Linked DNA regions of Rhodovastum atsumiense. The protein of the gene in region 2 interacts with the protein of the main gene of each other region in a pairwise test. Links are inferred from orthologs where the notes say so. Each region holds a gene or a part of one and is shown on either strand. Other genes may lie near its edges. The genes, in order: NBY65_RS29815 and mobA.

Region 1 (3,307 bases), on a different replicon or contig from region 2:
CCATTGCTGGAATCCAATGCGGCGGTGGTGCTGGTCTCGCATCTGCGAACCGGCCGGATGTCGACCATCATGCCGCGGATCATGGTCGACGAGTTGGTATTGCCGGGTGACTTCGTCACGATCCCGATCGTGGCTCCCGAGGCAAACACGCTGGTCGGCCTGATACATCCCAGGCGCGACCCGATGCCCCCCCTCACGGCGGCGCTCATCACCGAGGCCCGTCTTCTTGCCCCGATGCTCGCCTCTCTTGCCTGACGCCAGGTTGCCCTTGCTTCCGCCACGGACCTGCACTCTGCCATCGGCTGACCTGGTTGCTCCCGGCCTGGGGCATCCGGGGCGATCGGCATGATGGCACGGAATGCCGCGTGCTTGATCCAGGTCAAACATGACCTGTCCGCACCAGCATAGGAACAGCCCAGGTTTCATCCGGGCGTCCCCGGGCCGGTCGCGAAGCCATTGTCCTGCCTATTGTTTCCAACAATCATTCCCCATGCCTTGTGTTTGCGGTTTATGCTGCCCGGACCCATCCGCATCGACCCGCAGGCCAGGAGCCAATTGAAGGACAAGTCAAAAATGCAAGTGATCGGACTCGCCGGATGGAGTGGGGCAGGCAAGACCACGCTGCTGCGCAACCTGCTGCCGGTCCTGACGGCGGCGGGACTGCGGGTTTCCACCATCAAGCGTGCGCATCACAACTTCGATGTGGATCAGCCTGGAAAGGATTCCTGGGTGCACCGCGAAGCCGGTGCCACCGAGGTCATGGTCGTCTCCCCGGTCCGCTTCGCCCTGATGCACGAACTGCGCGGTGCCCCCGAGCCACGCCTGCCGGAGTTGCTGGTGCGCATGGCGGAAGTGGATCTTGTGCTGGTCGAGGGCTTCAAGTGGGAGGCGCATCCGAAGATCGAGGTGTTTCGGGCTGCCAATGGCAAGCCGCCCTTGCATCCGGATGATCCCAGGATCGTCGCCATTGCTTCCGACATGCCGTTTCCTGCTGCATCCGTGCCGGTGATCGGGCTTGATGATATCGTGTCCATCGCCAGTGCCGTGCGTGCGCATGCGGTGGCGGCGGAGTCCATTGCCTGGGGTAGCGAACCAGCGCGCTGAATGATCCTTCCATCTGAATGATCCTGTCATGACCCAGCTTTCCGAGAACTGCTTCGCCGATGCCGGCAGCCAATTGACGGTCGAGGAAGCGCAACGCCTGATCACGGGCAATGTCGCTCCGGTCGAGGGTGTCGAAAGGGTCGTGCTGGCCGATGCCTGCCGGCGCGTGCTGGCCGAGGACGTGCTGTCTCCATGCGACCTGCCGCCGTTCGATAATTCGGCGGTGGATGGCTATGCGGTGCGGATTGCCGATCTCGACAATGCCGGGCGCCTGCCGATCGAGGGAACATTGGCTGCCGGCGCCGCCGCGGTCGGGCCCCTGCAGCCCGGCACGGCATGCCGTGTTCTGACCGGGGCGGCCATTCCCTCCGGCGCCGACACGGTGTTCATGCAGGAAGATGTGCATGTCAACGAGGACCGCACCGTCACCCTGCCTGCCGGCCTGCGGCGCGGCGCGAATTTGCGTCGCGCCGGCGAGGACGTGGCCTGCGGCGCACTGGCGTTGCCGCGTGGCCGGCGCCTGCGGGCGCAGGACCTCGCGCTGGCCGCGGCGCTCGGCTTGCGTGACCTGCCGGTGCGCCGACGGGTACGGGTAGCGCTGTTCTCAACGGGCAACGAGATCGTCGAGCCGGGCTCGCCGCTCGGGCCGGCGCAGCGCTATGATTCGAACCGCACCCTGCTGGCCTCTTTGGTGAAAGCGGCCGGGGCGACGGTGACGGATCTCGGCATCCTGCCGGACCAGGCCGTGGCAACGCGCCGTGCCATCATGGACGCGGTCGCCGGGCATGACGTGATCCTGACCTCCGGAGGGGTTTCGGCCGGCGACGAGGATCACGTCCGTGCCGTGCTGAAGGAATCCGGGCAACTGGTGTTCTGGCGTCTGGCAATCAAGCCGGGCCGGCCGGTGGCGATGGCGCTTGTGGGGGGCGTGCCGGCGGTCGGCCTGCCGGGCAATGCCGTCGCGGCTTTCGTCACGTTTCTTCATGTCGTCCGCCCGCTCCTGGCGGCGCTGGCCGGCATGGCCGTGCCAGCGGTGCCCACGGTCCCGGTGGTGGCGGGATTTTCCTACCGGAAGAAAGCCGGACGGCGGGAATTCATGGGGGTGCGGCTTGAAACCGGACCGGATGCCGTGCCCGTCGCCTACAAGCATTCGCGTGACGGATCCGCGGCCCTCACGTCGTTGACCGAGACCGATGGGCTCGTTGCCCTGCCCGAGTCTGCCACGGCCGTGGCCCCCGGTGATTCCTTGCGCTTCATCCCTTACGAGTTGCTGCTCTGAGTGTCCTTCCAACCTCGCCCCGCGATGCCACGACGCACAGAGGAAGCGCGGCAGGCGTGATCCGGAATGCGCAATATTGGCATGCCAGCTTATTTAGAGAGTGCTAATTTGCTTCCCTTGCCGGGCCACACCGGATCCGGATTGGAGGCTGGTTGACCGCAGTGGTAAATCATTGCGGTTGTTCATGCAGGGGGCAGTTGGGGCACAATGAAACGAGTTACGAATTGCTCCTTGATCCTGCTGATTGGCCGGGGTCGAAATAGCCTCGACCTGCCTGATTGGAGGGGGCCTGTCCGGGTCGGTCAGGCATCCGGCCGGCACATCATGGCTCAACCGTGTGTCAATAGCCTGCAAATCGTCAAAATGGAGACTGCCTGATGTGCACGACATGCGGATGCAGTGGTGCCGGAGTGTCGGCTGTGACGGCCCATGCACATGATGGCCATCACCACGACCACGATCATGGCCACCACCACCACCATCATCACGATGGATCACCGGATGCGCATGCGCACGGTGACGACGGTGTCGTTTCACGCACGATCTCGCTGGAGCGCGACATCCTCGCCGAGAATGATCGCTTTGCCGGGCAGAACCGTGCGCGCTTCGCCAGGGCCGGGGTGCTGGCGCTGAATTTCGTCTCCAGCCCCGGTTCGGGCAAGACGACGCTGCTCGTGAGCACCATCAAGGCCCTCGGCGGCCGTGTGCCGGCCGCGGTGATCGAGGGCGACCAGCAGACCAGCAACGACGCCGAGCGCATCCGTGCCGCCGGAGCCCCTGCGGTGCAGATCAATACCGGCAAGGGCTGCCATCTGGATGCGCACATGGTCGGCCATGCCTGCGATCATCTCGACCTTGTCCGCGGCGGCGTGCTGTTCATCGAGAATGTCGGCAACCTCGTCTGCCCCGCGGCCTTCGATCTCG
Region 2 (3,259 bases):
GCCGCCGATTTCGGCGTGACCGTGGCGGGCCCGGTTGGCGTGGACATGGCGCGGGTGATCGCGCGCAAGGACGACATCGTCGCGCAGTCGCGCGAGGGCCTGCGGGCGAGCCTGCTGGGAAGCGAGAACATCACGCTGATCGAAGGCCAGGCGCGGTTCCGCTCGGGCCACGAGCTGGCCGTGGGCCCGCAACTCCTGACCGCGCCGCGCATCTTCATCAATGTCGGCGGGCGGGCGGCGATTCCCGCTCTGCCCGGCCTCGGGGACGTGCCGTACCTGACGAATTCCTCGCTGCTGGCGCTCGCCACCCTGCCGCGGCATCTGATCGTGATCGGCGGCAGCTATGTGGGCCTGGAATTCGCGCAGATGTTCCGCCGCTTCGACAGCGCCGTCACCATCGTGGAAATGGGGCCGCGCCTGATCGGGCGTGAGGACGAGGACGTGTCGGCGGCGGTGCAGGCGATCCTGGAGGGCGAAGGCGTGGCCATCCGCACCGGCGCGCACTGCATCGGCGTGCGACGCGACGGCGAGGACATCGCGGTGCGTCTGGACTGCGCCGAAGGTGCGCCGGACCTCGCCGGTTCGCATCTGCTGGTCGCGACCGGGCGGCGGCCCAACACCGACGATCTCGGCCTGGCCGAGGCCGGCATCCACATCGACGAGCGCGGCCATATCGTGGTGGACGACCAGTTGCGCACCAGCGTGCCGGGCGTCTGGGCCCTGGGAGACTGCAACGGCCACGGCGCCTTCACCCACACCGCCTACAACGATTACGAGATCGTGGCCGCGACCCTGCTGGACGGCGAGCCGCGCCGGATCAGCGAGCGGATTCCCGCCTATGCGCTGTACGTCGACCCGCCGCTCGGACGCGTCGGCCTGACGACGGCGCAGGCCCGCCTGACCGGACGCAGCGTGCTGGTGGGGCACCGCCCGATGACACGGGTGGCGCGGGCCATCGAGAAGGGCGAAACCGCCGGCTTCATGCGGGTGCTGGTCGATGCGGACACGCAGGAGATCCTCGGCGCGACGGTGCTGGGTCCCGGCGGGGACGAGGTGGTGCATGCCGTGCTGGACCTGATGTACGCGCGCGCGCCCTATACGGTGATGCAGCGCGCGGTGCATATCCATCCGACGGTCGCGGAATTGCTGCCGACGGTGCTGGGCGAGCTGCAGACGCTGGAATGATTTCGTGGGAAGTGGGACTGCAAGCGTAGGGCGGATAAGCGCAGCGCAATCCGCCATCGCAAGCTTCCACAGACTGGCCGGCTTGCGTGGGCGGATTGCGCTGCGCTTATCCGCCCTACATCAAAAAGCTGATCCGGATGCCTACGGCCCGGCTGCAAGCACCGCGTCGGCGCGGGCAAGGTCCTCGGGGCTGTTGACGTTGAAGAACGGGTCCGTCGTGTAATCGTCGAAATCCACCACGGCCACGCCCTGTTCGGCGGTCCAGCGGTCGATCTTGCGCATGCCGGCGCGCAGGGCGGCCTCCAGCGCGTCAGCCAGGACGACCGGCCAGAGCGCGATCACCGGGTGGGTGCGCCCGCCGGTGGCGGCGCAGGCGATCGGCACGTCGACGGCACAGCGCGCGGCAATAAGGCGCTGCACCAGATCGGGCGGCAGGAACGGGGTATCGGTGGGCACCGAGAGCACATCGGCGGCGCCCTGCGATTCTGCCCAGCGCATGCCTGCCAGCACGCCTACCAATGGTCCTGGATTGTCCGGCAACGGGTCGGCAATGACCGGCAGGCCCCATGCGGCAAAGCGCGCCGGATCGCCATTGGCGTTCAGCGCCACCGCGCTCACCTGCGGGCGAATGGCGTCCAGCACATGGTCAAGCAGGGCGCGGCCGGCCAGAAGGCGCAACGGCTTGTCGCCGCCGCCCATCCGGCGGCCGAGCCCCCCGGCCAGCAACACCGCCGCGGGGCCTGTGTGAGAGTGCATGCCTTCATCCCCTCTGGTGGACTGTCAGGGTGCGGCATTTCCGCCATGGCGGATAGCCCGGTGAAACCGTGGCCCACCGGCCTGACGCACAGGCCGGTGGGATCCGGCATCAGACCGGGGGCAGCGGGCCGGACTGGCGGGCCAGCAGCTTCCAGTTGGCGCCGTACTTCTTCCAGACCTGCAGCACCGTGATATGCGCGGTGGAGGTCTTGCCGCCGGGCAGGTTGTTGACGGCATCGAAGACGTGGCGCACCACGGCGACGTCGCCGTCGACGAACACGGTCTGCTTCGAGAGATCGATCGACTTGAAGGCGTTGGTGCCGTCAAGCTCCTTCAGGAAATCCGCCTTGTCCTGCAGCCGTCCGTTGGAATGGCCATAGGTCAGGTCATCGGCCACCAGCGCCGCCAGGGCGGGGCCATTGCCGCTGACCATGGCGCTGCGCAGCGCCTCGACCGCGGCGGCCACGGTGTCGGATTCGGCGGCGCGGGCCGGGGTGGCGATGGCGGCAACCGCCAGGGCCGCAGCACCGATGGCGCCAAGCGCGACGCGACGGCCGGACTCGAATGAAGACATCCTGTCGTTCCTTTTCGGAAGTGTTTTTCAGGTAAAATGCGGCAGATCCGGCCGGGGACCATCCGGCCCCGGCCGGAGCCGCGCGTCAGCGGGCCAGCCAGCCGCCGTCGACGGCGAGGGTATGGCCGGTGACGTAGGCCGAGGCTTCGGAGGCCAGGAACACCACCGGCCCGGCCAGATCCGCCGGCAGGCCCCAGCGCGCGGCCGGGATGCGGTCGAGGATTTCCTTGCTGCGCACAGGATCGGCGCGCAGCGGCGCGGTGTTGTTGGTGGCCATGTAGCCGGGCGCGATCGCGTTCACGGTGACGCCGTGCTGCGACCATTCGTTCGCCATCAGCTTGGTCAGCCCCATCACGCCGCTTTTCGAGGCGGTGTAGGACGGCACGCGGATGCCGCCCTGGAAGGACAGCATCGAGGCGATGTTGACGATGCGCCCGCCCTGGCCCTGCTTGACGAACTGCCGCGCCACCGCCTGCGACATGAAGAACACCGCCTTCAGGTTCAGGTCGACGACGTCGTCCCAGTCCTTCTCGCTGAACTCGATGGCGTCGGCGCGACGGATGATGCCGGCGTTGTTGACCAGGATGTCGACGCGGCCGTACTCGGCCACCACCTGTGCCACCAGCGCGACCGGATCGGCCCCGCGCAGATCGGCCTCGATGTTGAAGAAGCGCCGGCCGGTCCCGGCGATCAACTGCGCCGTCTCGGTGGGGGCCACCACGTTGATGCCGGCGATGTCGCAGC

Evidence for each region.
Region 1: the proteins of mobA (region 2) and NBY65_RS29815 interact in binary tests that used the Escherichia coli proteins (3 or more experiments, as listed by UniProt). The link is inferred for Rhodovastum atsumiense from one-to-one orthologs.

The regions. Positions count from the first base shown.
Region 1 is NZ_OW485602.1:172,557-175,863, forward strand. The notes cover bases 266-3,257. They hold NBY65_RS29815 (molybdopterin molybdotransferase MoeA), read left to right. Parts: upstream 266-1,132; coding sequence 1,133-2,383; downstream 2,384-3,257. Other genes in these bases: mobB (molybdopterin-guanine dinucleotide biosynthesis protein B), read left to right, coding at 574-1,104; hypB (hydrogenase nickel incorporation protein HypB), read left to right, coding at 2,761-3,257. In the rest of the region: NBY65_RS29805 (LysR family transcriptional regulator), read left to right, coding at 1-255; more of hypB, read left to right, coding at 3,258-3,307. UniProt on the Escherichia coli protein: Catalyzes the insertion of molybdate into adenylated molybdopterin with the concomitant release of AMP.
Region 2 is NZ_OW485601.1:5,465,796-5,469,054, forward strand. The notes cover bases 135-3,078. They hold mobA (molybdenum cofactor guanylyltransferase MobA), read right to left. Parts: upstream 1,942-3,078; coding sequence 1,327-1,941; downstream 135-1,326. Other genes in these bases: NBY65_RS24640 (FAD-containing oxidoreductase), read left to right, coding at 135-1,185; NBY65_RS24650 (nuclear transport factor 2 family protein), read right to left, coding at 2,051-2,515; kduD (2-dehydro-3-deoxy-D-gluconate 5-dehydrogenase KduD), read right to left, coding at 2,601-3,078. Also shown: more of NBY65_RS24640, read left to right, coding at 1-134; more of kduD, read right to left, coding at 3,079-3,259. UniProt on the Escherichia coli protein: Transfers a GMP moiety from GTP to Mo-molybdopterin (Mo-MPT) cofactor (Moco or molybdenum cofactor) to form Mo-molybdopterin guanine dinucleotide (Mo-MGD) cofactor.